DNA from 2 places in the Rothia sp. P7208 genome. Region 1 is predicted to be linked to the other one. Evidence: riboswitches for the same ligand, from Rfam matches in the RefSeq annotation. Region 1 holds a riboswitch; the other holds the start of a gene.
What was found. Region 1 has a riboswitch for S-adenosylmethionine ahead of ACN084_RS07610 (nuclease PIN). Riboswitches for the same ligand answer to the same signal wherever they lie in the genome.
Positions count from the first base shown of each region.

Region 2: another riboswitch for S-adenosylmethionine. It lies ahead of ACN084_RS06320 (LLM class flavin-dependent oxidoreductase); the one in region 1 lies ahead of ACN084_RS07610 (nuclease PIN).

Region 1 is NZ_JBLXXW010000008.1:76,362-83,913, forward strand. Features, by position in the region: gene ACN084_RS07605 (SNF2-related protein) at 1-2,815, opposite strand, end outside; SAM riboswitch class IV at 2,961-3,089, shown strand; gene ACN084_RS07610 (nuclease PIN) at 3,121-3,315, shown strand; gene ACN084_RS07615 (plasmid stabilization protein) at 3,312-3,761, shown strand; gene ACN084_RS07620 (DUF6350 family protein) at 3,946-5,736, shown strand; gene ACN084_RS07625 (hypothetical protein) at 5,977-6,396, opposite strand; gene purN (phosphoribosylglycinamide formyltransferase) at 6,527-7,150, shown strand; gene purH (bifunctional phosphoribosylaminoimidazolecarboxamide formyltransferase/IMP cyclohydrolase) at 7,262-7,552, shown strand, end outside.
Region 2 is NZ_JBLXXW010000005.1:92,377-99,928, reverse strand. Features, by position in the region: gene ACN084_RS06330 (trimeric intracellular cation channel family protein) at 1-757, opposite strand, end outside; gene ACN084_RS06325 (AMP-binding protein) at 1,059-3,167, opposite strand; SAM riboswitch class I at 3,173-3,261, opposite strand; SAM riboswitch class IV at 3,437-3,549, shown strand; gene ACN084_RS06320 (LLM class flavin-dependent oxidoreductase) at 3,649-5,145, shown strand; gene cls (cardiolipin synthase) at 5,225-6,724, opposite strand; gene ACN084_RS06310 (phosphoglycerate dehydrogenase) at 6,921-7,552, shown strand, end outside.

The DNA.
Region 1 (7,552 bases):
TTTGGTCTGTTTTATCTGGTAGCTCTGTGGCAACAAGTTCTTTCGTTCGCCGGAGGATTAGTGGGCGTATCCGTTGCCGTAACTGTTCGAGTTTTTCGTGGTCTTTGCTTTCAGTGATGGGTTGTACGTAATAGTCTTTGAACTTTCGTGCACTGGGGAATAGACCTGGTGCTACGAGAGAGAAAATGGACCATAACTCCATGAGGTTGTTTTCCATGGGTGTTCCGGTGACGGCAAGTTTGAAACGTGCAGGTATTTTTCGTGCTATTTGGTGTGCTTGAGTCCTCGCATTCTTGATGAATTGCGCTTCATCAAGGATGACCCCGTTCCACGGTGTTTCTTGTGCGTAACTGTTAAAAGCGTTGGAATCTAGTCGTAGCAGAGTGTATGACGTGATAACAACTTGTGCCTGACCGATACGTTCTGTGAGTGTTCGTTGCGATTTTGCAGTGGACGTGGTGATGGCGGCGACTTCAAGTTCTGGTGCGAAGCGTTCTAATTCTTGTACCCAGTTGGGAACAACAGAGGTGGGGGCAATGATGAGGAAGGGAGCAAATGATGGGGTGCTGTTATTGAGCTCTTCGACCCACTGTTCATAGGCTTTGAGCATCATGGAAATAGTTTGTAGTGTTTTACCAAGCCCCATGTCATCACCGAGGACGGCTCCAAGGCGGTGTTTCCACAGGAAGTAGAGCCATTGGTAGCCTTCTTCTTGGTAGGGGCGTAGCTGTGCTTGGAGTGTTGCTGGAGTTGGTACGTTATCGCTACTGTCTTTGTCGCTGAGGAGGCTGTGAATACTTTCTTGCCATCCTTGGCATGATTGTGTGGTGGTGGCAAGCTCTTCGAGTTCTTCCCACATCCCTAATTGGTGTTTGTTGAGGCTAAGTGGTTGGTCTGGTTCTGAGAAGTCTTCTATTTCGGCTAGTAGTTGACGTAGTTTGATAAATTCTGGTCGGTTGAGGGGATAGTAGTTGCCATCACCGAGAAGGATGTGTTTTTCCCCCGCGTTGAGTGCCTCAAAGATTGTAGAGAATGATACGGTCCATTGACCAATGGTGACGATAATTCCAAGGTCAAACCAGTCTTGAGTATCGCTTGGTTCAACTCTCATCTGGATTTCGGGGGTAACGTCCAGTTCTGTGAATTGAGGTTCTTGTCCGTGAGTTTGGATGCGGAGTCCATGAACATCTCGGTATTGGGGCAGTATAGATTCGGTGAGTTGTTGAACATCCCAGTCGTAGAAGTGTTGTTCTGTGAGCTGTAATGCGGGGTAGATATTTTTGAGTTGCGCGAGGATTGTATTTTCGTAGTTTTTATCGCGCTGTTCATAGATGTCTAATAAGGTGCTCTGTACTGGGAAGTATTCGAGGTTGCTTTCATCTCGTGTGTTCTTGAGCGGGTCTTTAGGGTATTCCCATTCCCAGCGGGTGTGGGCGTGGGGTGTTTGTTCGCTGTCGAAGTAGACGTGAAGAATCAGCTCTGGTTGTTGTACTTGGGGTGGTTGTATCGTTGCGTCGTTGGTGCAGAAGCTGATATTGCGTGTGAGATATGGGTAGAACTCTTGATAGAAACTATTGATATCTTGTGAGGGGATTTCGATATGTTCTTCTCGGATAAGGGTTTCTGCTGCGCCGTTGAGTGTTTCTTTCAGGGGAATGAAAATAAGGTCGGCTGCGGCGTATTGGTCGTTGAGACGTGTTGGATTGATGGCGCTAGGTAGGGTTGTTTCCCAATGTTCAGCTTGTGCTGTGGCTTTGTAGTGTTCTTGTGCTTTGTGTCCGAGGGCAATGAATCCGTTGCGGGGCTGGCCTATTGGGTGGCAGTAGTATGCGGGGAAGGCGTTTTCTCCTGCGGTGAGTGTAGGTGTGATGCGTAGACCGTCTTTGTAGCTGTAAAGTTCTGCTTTTAGCGTGGCTTCTTCGGTGTGCGCCGTAGTGATGGGTGTTCCCTCTAGCAGGATGGGCAGTGCTATTTTTTCTGCTTTTTTGAGTACTTTCCATAGTAGGGAAGAGTTAACAGTAGAAAGTGTTACCCAATCGCGGTGGGAAGTGTACGCTGATTGCCAAGGTCTGATGATGGAGTAGAACTCTCGCAACCATCGTTCGTGTTGGGGTCGGAGGGCGTGGCTACTTGTCTTTCCGGTGTGATCTTTTTGGAAGTGTTCCCAGTTGATGCCGTCTTTAATCCATCGGTTGTTTTTACCTTGGACGAGTGGGCGTGCTTGTAGGGTGATACGTGGTGTTTTGTGTTGACCGCTACCGAGTGCGAAGCGGGAGTTGACGTGCATTTTGAGGTCGAGAGCGGCGACGGTATTGCTGTTATTTTCGTAGGGTATCCGGTGATGCTGCGCCAGTGTTTGTGACAGCGTTCTGCGCCATGTCGACATTTTTTGTTGTTCTGCTAGCTCTTGTGCAGTGGTGATTCCGTGTTGTTTGAGCTGTTCTTCGCTGAGTCCGTCTGTGACGCGTTGAGTGGAGCTTTGGGCTTTGCTAACTTTTTCGGCTCTTTCGATGGCGGTGAGCATGATGGCTACGGAGTGTTTGCAGTCGGTGCGTACTGGGCAGGTGCATCGTGCGGAGAAGGCGAGGGATCCTTCAACCTGTTTTGCGGGGAAGACAATTTTGCTGAGGTATGGGTCTGTTGCGTCGCCGTAGGTTGTTCCTGTCAGGATGTGTGCTTGGGCGTCGTAGGAGTATCGGGCGACTTTGCCTTCTTGCATGTATTGTTTTCCGCGGAGGTAGGTGCGGTGTCCTACTTGCTGGATAATTTTTGCTGCGCTGACGGGGATTCTGGGGAAAGCTGATGGTGCATTCACGGTGGTTGTATCCTCTGCTGGCAAGGTGCATATATGTTCTAGGTTACCGGATGAGCTTTCACTAAAGCTGGTGTAGCCTAAATCTCTCAAATATTTTGGGTTGTGCTCTTTGTTTTTTGTGGTGGTTGCGTTATTCTGGATTCAGCTTCAAGAGTTTCAACTGATAAGCTCCGACTTTAGTTGAACGCCAACCCCATGTTCACGGGTGGCTCGGATGACGAAGCGGTTCGTATTCGCGTCATAGTACGCAGGCTGGTACGGACAAGAGCACTTCGAAAGGAAAGCGCATTCAGCGCAGTTGTATCATGCACAACACCGCTCGCCCTCAGCACAATATTCAACCTGTTTCTTCTGCTCAAACTCGTGGCGGTTACGCTGCCGTAAGCATTCAAGATTACACTCGTATTTCCCATGAGCGTTCTGAGTTTCTTAACTTTTTGCTTTCTCCTAATCCGCACGGTATCCCTAACCAGGAATACGGTATCTTACAAGCAGCATGAGTATAAGAGGACTACTTCTAGACTCTGATGTACTAGCAGAGATTCGCAAAGCCACACCACATCCGCAGGTCGTTGCGTTTCTTCGCCGTCGCTCATATATGGTGATGTACATATCAGCACTTAGCCTAGGCGAACTTAAAGGGCTTTACCCCTACCCTGAAACAGAGCGGTGGGTTAACGAACTTCTCGAACGTTTTAGCGGGCAGGTTCTCGACGTTGATACGAACGTATCTTTGGCATGGGCCGGTCGCCAAATTCGTGCTGAAGAACGCCCCTCACCAGAAGGCCCTTATACGCCATTGCCTACCGCCGCACTTGAAGGGCTCATGGCTGCTACCGCTGAAGTGCATCAGCTAGAAATAGTTTCTTCTAAAGCAGATATTTATCGTCGCTGGGGAGTCCCTGCCGTTAATCCGCTGCACGAAAACGCCGCGCGAGGACTATAAACCCTGTGTCTTTTACGTGACCTTAAGACGTAGGCTGTGATGAGCTTAGCGTCTTGACCGGCATACATGGTATGGTTCAGTGGGGTGCACGCGGTGAAGAAAATCCTTGGTTTATGTCTCATTTGGATTAGAAAAGCTGTGTGAACTTCAGAGTTCAATAGAGTTCATGACAAGATAAAAGACGATGAAAACCAGCGTGATGAAACCTCAACAACGTTCGATACCGATGCCCCTCTGGCTACAGGGTGTTGTCGAACTCTTCCGTACTGCCTTCTACTCTTGCTTTGCTGTAGTGCTACTACTGGGTGCCGTATGGTTTACCGGCGGTTTTGAACAGCGTGACCTCTACGCTATGGCAGTTTTAGTTAGCCAAATGTGGCTTCTAATCCACGGGGTTCCTCTTCATCTGAACATCTCTGCCCCGTATGGAGACACCCCCGATATTCAAGGGACGATGAGCTTTATCCCGTTGGGCTTAACGCTGATACCCTTATGGTTATGTTTCCGTTCAGGACGAGTCTTAGCTCAAGCATCTCGTGAGGGACAATTCTGGATACCAACATTAACCGGAGCTATCACTTATAGTGCCTGTGCTGGGGGTTTGAGCCTTTTGACAACAGATACTACTGCGGTAGCGTATCCTGTAGCTTCTGCACTTGTACCGTGTTGGGTCGTTTTATCAGGGCTTATTCTTGGTGGCTGGTACGAGTCTCGTTCTTTGGCGAGAATGATCGGTGTTAACGCTGCCGAATGGGTTGCTCAGTTTAGCCAGTACTCACGTTGGGCGGGTTCTTATGTTTGGACGGTTCTTCGCGCATCAATCGTGGCAGTTCTTGCGTTTATTGGCTGTGGAGGGCTATTACTGAGCTTGTCTTTGCTCTGGCATTGGAGCGATGTCGTAACAATTTATCAATTGCTTGATGCTGGTGCCATCGGCGATACTGCTTTGACCTTTTTACAGCTTGGTGTTATCCCTAACGTAGTTTTTTGGGCGATGTCTTGGAGTGTCGGAGCTGGTTTCTCATTGGGAGAACATACCTCCGTAAACTTCTTTGAACACTCTACTGGTGTGCTCCCCGCTTTCCCTCTTCTGGGTGCCTTACCAACGGTCAATGAACCGTGGAACTATATTGCTATTGCGGTTCCTGTGCTGTGCGGTATTGTTGCTGGCTGGTGGTTCTTCCGTGCCGGTGAAGACCACCTTGATGAGTGGCTTTCTCTGAAAATTCCTTTCCGCTGGATTTCTTTGCCACTATCAACTTTTGCCTTAGCTATCTTTGTTTCTATTCCTGCCGGCATCATTTTGGCGTTATGCGGTTGGGCATCGCGCGGTTCTCTTGGTATGGGACGTTTTACTGATTTAGGGCCAGATGCTTTATTATTTGGTGCTTTATCTGCCGGTTGGATTGCTTGTGGCGTGATGATGGGATCGGTGACGGCTCCTATCTTCCATCGTGGCGCTATTACTGAGCTTGAGCGTTTCTCTGAGCTAAAGAACGACCGTGAAGAGCGCCGTCGTCGTAAACGTCTTGCCCGCGAGCAGAAAAAAGCGCAACGTCGGAACTCTCGTCAGAATTCTGCTATCGCAGAAGTTGAAGAACAGCATGATGAAACCAATAAGCCTTCTTCAGAGGCTGTGCGTCGTCTCTTAGAAGACGCTGATGAACCGTTATCGGATACGACGCTATCTGAGGTGGCTCAAAAAGAGGAGAAAAAAACTGCTGATTTTGAATCTGTCGTAGCCCAAAACTTACGATTGTTTTCTGATCTCGAAGAGGAACACCTCGAGGCTCAGGCAGAGGCTTCGTCAACTGAAGATGACGTATCGAAACAAAAAAATGATACTGCAACCGATAAGGTAACTGGAGATAAGGATTCCTCTGAAGGGAAAACCCTCACTCACTTTAAACATGGGCGAGTCATACGCCGTCCAAAAACTCGACGTCGTTCTTCGTCGAAGTCTGATGACTCTTAACGCTTTTCGGGCACAGAGCTTTTGGCGTTCTGAGGGTGTGACAAAACCTCACTTAAATAATTGAGCTTATGGGATGTATCTAGAGCATCATCAAATGTGCTTGAAGACAATACCTTGAGGTTTTATCTTGAAGTTTATTGTGGGGGTTGTTTGTCCCAGTCTAATCGCTCTACAACCACCACCATGAGTACTGCTACCAGTACCCCTATGACTCCCGGTACGACTGCCCCTATCGGGTCGTTATTTGAGTAAGGACCCTAAAAGATTATCCTCTAAATCAGCTTTACACTGCTCCTGCCGGACAATGGTCAGAGCATGACGGGTACAATCTGCAAACTGGTTTGTTTGGTCCATAAAAATTATTTGTATTGAGGTACTAAACATGAGTACTAGCGCAATCACCATAAAGAATGTGAACGTCACATACATGCCTGAGGACGCACGTGCCCGAGCAATATACGTCATGCCCCAAACAGCGCTGATAATCATCCCCAGCTGAAAGGACAATGCTGCAATAAGCCACCACCCGCTATACGCGGAGAACACAAACCCTAAAAGGCCGAAAGCAATGCTCAAACGATGACAGACATCAAGACGTTGCTTTGCGTCTTGAACCATGGGGGAGGACTCATTCTCAGGAAGCATAGGCTGTACAGACATACTCTCTAGGATACCTGCTCTGAGAGATTTGAGGGATTCCTCGCACCTGCTCTCTCCTGTGCAAAATACTTTAAGTCATATAAATAATTGAACTATTAGCTTCGCCACAAGGTGGGGTACACTGTGAATCATGCGTATTGTGGTGATGGTCTCTGGGTCAGGGACAAACTTACAGTCCATCATAGATGCTGTTTCGGCAGGCACCCTCACGGTGGATATTCTTGCTGTCGGTGCAGATAAACCGTGCCGTGGTATCGCACGAGCCCAAGAGAACGGTATTGAAACGTTCCTGTGCGAACCACATCATTATTCTTCTCGCGAGCAATGGAACCGCGCCCTTGAAGAACACCTCACCCGATATAACCCTGATCGTATCGTCTTCGCTGGCTTCATGCGCATCGTGGACAAACAACTTGTTGAACGATTCGCCGGACGTATCATCAATACCCACCCTGCTCTCTTACCCTCTTTCCCCGGAGCACACGGGGTACGCGACGCCCTCGCCTATGGGGTTAAAGTCACTGGAATGACGGTTCATTTAGTTGATGCAGGGGTGGATACCGGAACTATCCTTGCTCAAGCTCCTGTCCTTGTGGAAGATACAGACACCGAAGAAACCCTTCACGAGCGTATCAAAGTCAAAGAGCGGGAGTTACTTGTGAACACTCTTGAACAGATAAGCCACACTCTACGTTCTTCGCAGAATGCCACGGAGAAAACCACTCCTGAAGAACATATACCACCGCTTTTATAAGCGCCGGTGCCACAGATGTAGATACCTCATCACTGGTATCTAGCCCGTGGGCCGGGGCTGAAAACGGCTCAAAAAATAACACCTTTTACCCAGACAAAAATTGGAGTATTTGTGAGCCTTACTCAGCTAGATCGTGTCCCCATCAAACGTGCGCTCATCTCTGTCTACGACAAAACTGGATTAGAAGACCTTGCACGCGGACTACACCAAGCCGGTGTATCACTCATTTCAACAGGTTCTACCGCAGCGACGATTGCTTCTGCAGGCGTACCAGTAACAGAAGTATCTGATATCACCGAGTTTCCCGAATGTCTTGAAGGTCGCGTCAAAACTCTTCACCCGAGGATTCACGCAGGTATTCTAGCTGACCGTCGGAAAGAACAACACCGACAAACTCTAGAA
Region 2 (7,552 bases), on a different contig from region 1:
TTTTGACCTGGCTCATCGGAATAACTTCTAAATTCTCGGTAAGAGGATTCCCCGGCGTCCAGCCTTCACCAGCAATCGTATGAGTCTCAGGTTTTTTACGTCTGAAACGTGGTCGAGGAACAGAAAGCTTAACAGGCTCCGGCAACTGCCAACGCCTCGTGCGCGCAAGAAGCCCAAAAACTAGACACGAAATAATTGATATGCCCATCCCAATATTAGGAGAAGAAAAAAGTGTCGTACATAGAGCAGTCTCTGCTGCGCCAACAACCGCTACTGTCGCATAGAGAGAATTACCTCCCAAGATAGCTGGAACACGGTTGACCATCATATCTCGCAATACGCCACCGCCCACCGCGGTCACCACACCAAGGGCAATAGCCGGAAGCCAATGAAGCCCAATACCTAAAGATTTAATAGTTCCTGTAGCGGCCCAACAACCCATACCCAGAAAATCCACAACAACTAAAACACGGTTAGCCCAACGACTCCCCAAATCAATACAGTACGCTAACAATGCTGAGATGAGAGCACCCGCCCAATACGCAGAATCAGTCAATGCAACGGGTAAACCAGTGTTAAGAAGAACATCACGGATGAGCCCTCCACCCATACCAGAGAGCACCGCTAAGAGAATAAAACCTACAACATCAAAGCGGAATGCGCGAGCAACTGCGCCACCGAGCAAACCATTAGCAACAACTGCTGCTACATCGACCACTCTAAAGAGCACGCTTGGATCCCATACCTGCATACGCATGCCTCTTTCTGACGTTTCATATCGATAGAATGACTTCAATAAATACCGATACATGCTACAGCATGTACAGACCATCAGTACAGGTAGCATTGTCCGAAAGGGCGGCTTACCACACACGGTAAGCCGCCCTTTCACGAACATCGTTTTTAAAGCGGATAGTAAGGATATTCTTCTATGAGAGCATCTCTCATAGAGGTTCTTAGGATGAAAGACTCCAACCACGCAAATAATCATGTGATGTTAGTGAATTAGTACACTCACATCTCGATACTGTTGAAACAACCATGATTTTTGCCTGCCCTTATGAGCAAGACAAAACCTGAGCGATATCCCGCAACGCCTCATCATTTTGCAAAGACGACGTATCTCCTAGAGGTTTCCCCTCATACAACTGAGACAACAAACGACGAGTAATCTTCCCCGAACGAGTCTTAGGAATCTCAGCAACCGCCACCACATCTTTAGGCTTTGCAATAGGGCCAATCTCAGAACGAATATGCAACTCCAACACCTCACGTAGCTCAGAAGAAGACAACGCCTTACCCTCATCACTAAGTGTCACAAAAGCTACTGCTTGATGCCCCGTCAACTCATCCTCAACAGGACAAACACCAGCCTCAACCACAGCCTCATGACGCACTAAAGCTGACTCAATTTCAATTGTCGAAAGACGATGCCCCGAAATATTAATAACATCATCAATCCTGCCCAGAATATAAATATCCCCGTCCTCATCTTGCTTTGCGCCATCTCCAGCCAAAAACCAGCCACGCTCCCCATAATGTCTCCAATAAGAATCAAGATAACGCTGAGGATTTTTCCACACAGTACGAGCCATCGACGGGCCCACTTTATCAACCACAATGAACCCTTGAGCCCCCGTCTGAACCGGCTCACCATGCTCATCAACAACACGCACAGAAACCCCCGGAATAGCACGAGTAGCACAACCTGGTTTGACAGCTATACCTGGAGTACCCTGCTCAAAAGTCCCCTCAGGCGCAAACTGAGGATCATGCGGACGAGGAGAACAGATCGTTGAACCCGTCTCAGACTGCCACCACGTATCAATAAAGGAAGCACGACCAGAACCAATATGCTCACGTAACCAATACCAAGCTTGTGGATTAATCGACTCACCCACAGAACCCAAAAGACGAACCGACGAAAAATCATATTTTCCCGACTCTGGGCCATGCGGGAAAGCCCCCATCAACGAACGAATCAACGTTGGCGCCGTGTAATAGTTTGTGACACCATAGCGTTCAATCACTTCAAAATGCCGTTCAAAAGTAGGAGTATCAGGTGTACCTTCAAAAATTACTTGACTCACGCCATTGACCAACGGCCCATATATCTCATAAGTATGAGCTGTCACCCACGCCAAATCGGCTGTACACCAATGAACAGTATCCGCAACTTTTTGCCAATCATTACGAGTAGCTAACTCATCAGGACGAAGCACACCATCAGCATCAACAACATCAGGCAACAAATCATAAAGTAACGCATGAGAATACGCCGTCTGCGTCAAATACCCGCCCATAGTATGAACAAGACCCTTAGGTTGGCCCGTTGTCCCCGACGTATAAATAATAAATAACGGATCTTCAGCATCATGCAATGGGTAATCATGCGTATCTGGAACACCCTCAATCAAATCGTGATACCAAACATCTCGCCCCAAACACCACGGAACACTCTGTCTTTCCTGCTCGGTAGCTGAGGTACGGTTCACCACCACCACATGCTCAATATTATTCTCAGACGAACACGCCTCATCCGCTATCGACTTGACCGGAACAACCTTACCCCGACGATTCTGACCATCAGTTGTAATTAATACCTTGGCACCAGTATCCTCTACCCGAAACTTCAAAGCCTCCGCCGAAAAACCACCAAAAACAAGAGAATGAATCGCCCCAATACGCGCACAGGCAAGAGCAAAAATAATAGTTTCAGGAATCACCGGCAAATAAACAACAACACGATCACCCTTAACCACACCCAAACGCTCTAAACCATGTGCCGCCTGAGCCACACGGCGTTGCAACTGAGCATAAGTGATAGCTTCACGATCACCAGGTTCACCCTCAAAGAAAAGCGCAACCTTGTCGCCAAAACCTTGCTCTACATGCCTATCCACACAGTTATAGGCAACGTTGAGCTGACCACCCTCAAACCACTTAATCGTTGGAACAGAAAATTCTTGAACACCATCTTCACGAACGTCTACTAAACGAGGAGGAATAAACTCATGCGTTTTATCCTCATCCCATAGCTTCCCCCAACTAAGACGTTCTCGCGCCTGCCTTGCCCAAAAATCAATACGTTCTTGATCCGAAACATCTGCCGGATTCTGCACCTGATTTCGAGGGTCTGAATAAGAAAAAGACGAACAATACGACATCGATACTCCCATCGTTTCTGGCGTTAGCACCACCGCATAAGCGAGGTTGCTGCGACGTCTTAGAGCCAGGTCTCTCAGTCGCTCTGGATGGTTTAGACGAGTTCTACCGTAATACCTTCCGTACACATTCATCTAGACGTTACTTTCCATTGCCAGCAGATGAACACATGACGTTGCATAGAGTCATATTCCTTAGCGAACGTCACCCACCGCAATAAACACTGAAGCTCTTGGGTACCAAGAAGAACTTTTTATAAGCTAAACCCAGCGATCACGAGTTCCAACGTCAAGCTCTGGCTCGTTGGACGGCAACCCTCTTTCCGTAGCGGGGTGCCCCAGATGAAGATCCGGCTCAAAATAATCACAACGGCAAATACGGCGCCTATGCGTCGGGCATATCAACACCGAAAAATATGGTTTTCGACATGCCACGCCTCATAGAGGAGGGCTCTCTCCTCTAAGAACGCAAAGGAAAAAACTTATGGCAACTCATACCGCCACGACAGAACAACCCACTACGACACCGTCTTCTTCTAAAAAACGTATCGTTGTCAATGCGTTTGATATGACAACAACAAGCCACCAAAGCTTCGGCTTATGGCGTCACCCGCGCTCGCGAGCCGATGAATATAACACCATTAAATATTGGACAGATTTAGCTCAAGTGTGCGAAAAAGGGCTTTTTGACGCGGTCTTTATCGCTGATGTGGTGGGCGTATACGACGTATATAAGGATTCTGTTGCACCCGTACTTCGTGATGGTGCACAGGTACCGGTAGGTGACCCGTTCTTACAGATTTCGGCGATGGCAGCAGTCACGGAACATCTTGGTTTTGGAGTGACAGCTGCCGTGACGTATAACCAGCCTTATACTTTGGCTCGTTCTTATGCGACGTTAGATCATTTAACGGGTGGTCGTGTTGGTTTTAACGTGGTGACTTCTTATCTTCAATCTGCGGCAGAGAATCAGGGGCTTGCCGGTCAGATTGAGCATGATGAACGATACGAAATTGCCGACGAGTTTCTCGACGTCTGTTATAAGTTGTGGGAAGGCTCTTGGGAAGACGGAGCGGTGCTACGTGACCGTCAGCGCGGGATTTTCGCAGATCCTGAGAAAATTCATCCTATCTTGCATCAAGGCAAGTATTTTCAAGTTCCTGGAATTTCTTTGACGGAACCATCTACTCAACGTACTCCCGTTATTTTTCAGGCTGGTGCGTCTTCTCGCGGTCAGGCTTTTTCGGGGAAACATGCCGAAGCAATTTTTATTTCTGCGTTACGTCCAGATTTGACCAGACACGTGACCTCTCGTATCCGCGATGAGGCTGAACGTGCCGGTCGGCGTCGTGATGATGTGAAGATTCTTGCCATGCTTTCGGTGGTAGTCGACGAGACAGACGAGAAAGCACAGCAGAAGTATCAGGATTATTTAAAATATGTGGATGTAGAGTCTTCTCAAGGAATTATTGGTGGTTGGTCTGGTGTTGATCTTTCAGCATTTGATGAGGACGAGATTCTTGAGTATGTCAAGACGGAATCCATTCAATCCTTTTTGACACCTTTTACCTTGCAGTCTCAGACGACGAAGTGGACTCGTGCTGATATTGCTCGTCATTGCGCTATCGGTGGTATGGGTGATGTAATTGTTGGCTCTGCTCAGACTGTTGCCGATGAGTTGGAGCGCTGGATTGACGAGGGAGATTTAGATGGTATCAACCTTGCCTACCATGTATCTCCTGGCTCTTTTGAAGATTTTGTGGAGTTTGTTGTTCCTGAGCTTCAAAAGCGTGGCCGGTATCGCACAGAGTATGAGGGGAATACATTGCGTGAGAATCTTTTTGGTGTGGGGCATACACGTGTGAATGAGCGTCATCCTGCGGCAGCATATCGTGGCGCTTTTGCTGGTGGTCCTAATGCTGCTGACACTCCTGCCCGTCAGTTTTTGAGCTTGGCTCAGAATCAGGCAGAGCGTTTATAAGAGTTTTTCTTCTGGTAATGATTCGCAATGTTAGGGTTCTCTTTGGTGTAGGGGGTATATCAGAGAGAACCCTAATCTTTTAAAGGAGCGATGACCAGAGCCTACAGATATTTTCTACGACCTTGATACGGTTGGGGCGGGCAACCCATTCGTCGTATCGGAGGGTTTTGCATTGAGAGATGTATTCTTCAGAGATGCTTTCTAACTCTTTAACCATTCCTGTATCGACGATGAAGGTGGATACTTCGAGGTTGAGCGCAAATGAGCGCGGATCCATGTTTGATGATCCAATGAAGGTGAGATGGTCATCTACAAACATGTATTTTGAGTGCAATACGGTTGGCCCGGGATATTGTTTGATGTTGACTCCGGCGTGGAGAAGTTTCTCGTAGTAGGAGCGTTGAGCCATATTGGGTAGGAACTGGTCTCCTTTTTCGCAGACGATGAGGGTGACATCAATTTTTGATAGTGCTGCATTGGTGAGTGCTTGTAAGAGTGTTTCTTCTGGGACGAAGTAGGGGGAGCAGACGACGATGCGTCGTTCTGCATTGTAAATGAGGTAGTTGATGAGGCGTAGGTTGTTTTCCGTTTCGAATCCGGGGCCCGATGGAACAATTTGTGCCAACATTCCGCTGTGTACACGGGGAATAGCTGTTTCGATTTCGTTCAGTGGTAGTTCTCGTGTTTCGGAGTACCAGTCTGAGATGAAGACGGCGTTAAGTTCTTCAACAACGGGGCCGGTGCATGAGAACGTAAGGTCTTGCCAGACGAGTCCTTTTTTGAGGTTGGCAGGTAGATTGTAGGAACGGTCGATAGCGTTTTGTGAGCCGGAGAATGCGATGCGTCCGTCGACAATGACGATTTTGCGGTGGTTACGTAGGTCTGGTCGTTGCCATTTACCTTGGAATGGTTTCAGGGGCAACATGAGTTGCCAATTGATTCCGGAGTCGTCAAGGAGTTTGCAGAGTTTTTTCCAATTGGGGTATTTTCGAGAGCCCCAATGGTCGATCATGATTTTGACCAGTACTCCGCGTTGGTGTGCTGCAAGAAGCGCATCCCATAGCGGTTTGGTGGTGTTGTCGTAGGCGGCAATATAAAACTCGAAGTGTACGTATCGTTCTGCCCGATTGATTTCTTCTGTCATCTGTCGGATAGCTTGGTGGTTATCTTTGATGAGTGTGAAAGTGTTGCCACCGACGAGGGGGAGCGCTCCGAGCTTGTAGTTGAGGTTCGCTGCTACTCGTGCTGGTTCAGGGAGTTCTCCATGTGCTCCGAGGACGGAACGGGATTCTTCATCAGCATTTTTGGATGCGAGTATCTCTTTCATCATGTCGTTGATGGTGCGTTGTCGGATTCTTCGGTGTCGTGGTAGTCGGGAAGATCCAAAGAGCAAGAAGGCAACAAACCCGATATATGGGACGAGGAATATTGCCATGAGCCAGCCGAGAGCAACCACGGGTTTGCGGTTATAGGGTAGCCAACAGATTGCGATAATACGTAAGGTGATATCGAGGATGAAGAGTGTTAACGCTAACCACGTAGGTAGATGGGCTAGTCCAAAGATGTTAAGAGGGTCCACGAGAGTTATTCTATAGAAAGTTTTTCAGGTTAGAAGAGTGTATTTTCTTATATTTCTTCGGGGTATGTGTGTTGGTTGGGTGGATGTATTTGTCGTAACTTGGGTGTTGATATTTTTATTCTGTGTGCTCTAAGACATAATCTAAGAAGAGTGCCTTACGGCATGTTTAATTTTCTCGTGATATGGAAGATTTGATATGAAAATCCTTGCTCCTACCATTATTCCTTTGGACGCTCAGAAGCTTGGTCTTCAGGCAGAAGATACGCTAGTTTCTTATGACCCTACTGAGCTTTTACCTGCAGAGCACTATGATGCCGATGTCATGATTAGCTGGGGTAATACTAATGAACAGTTGCAAGATGCAGCGAAGAATTTATCTCAGGTGAAGTTGGTTCAGGCTCTTCTTGCTGGACCTGATCAGGCTCGTGCGGCTGGTTTCCGTGATGAAGCGGTTATCTGTTCTGGTATTGGCTTGCATTCTTTGACCGTTGCTGAGCATGCGCTGGCTTTGACATTAAATTTTGTGCGTTTCTTGCCGTTGCTTTCTGAGGAGCAAGATAATTCTCGTTGGGCGGGGGAGTTAGGTGGTCCTCAGGAGCTTCATCCTGCGGATAAGGTCACGACCCTTTTGGGTGCTCGTGTATTGATTTGGGGTTTTGGTTCTATTGGGCAAAGTACAGCCCGCTTATTTCAGGCCTTTGGTGCTCAGGTGCAGGGTGTGGCGCGTTCTGCTGGTGAGCGAGCTGGTTTTCCGGTAATTGCTGTTGATGATATTGAACAGTATTTGCCTCAGACCGATATTTTGGTGATGATTCTTCCGGCTGCTGC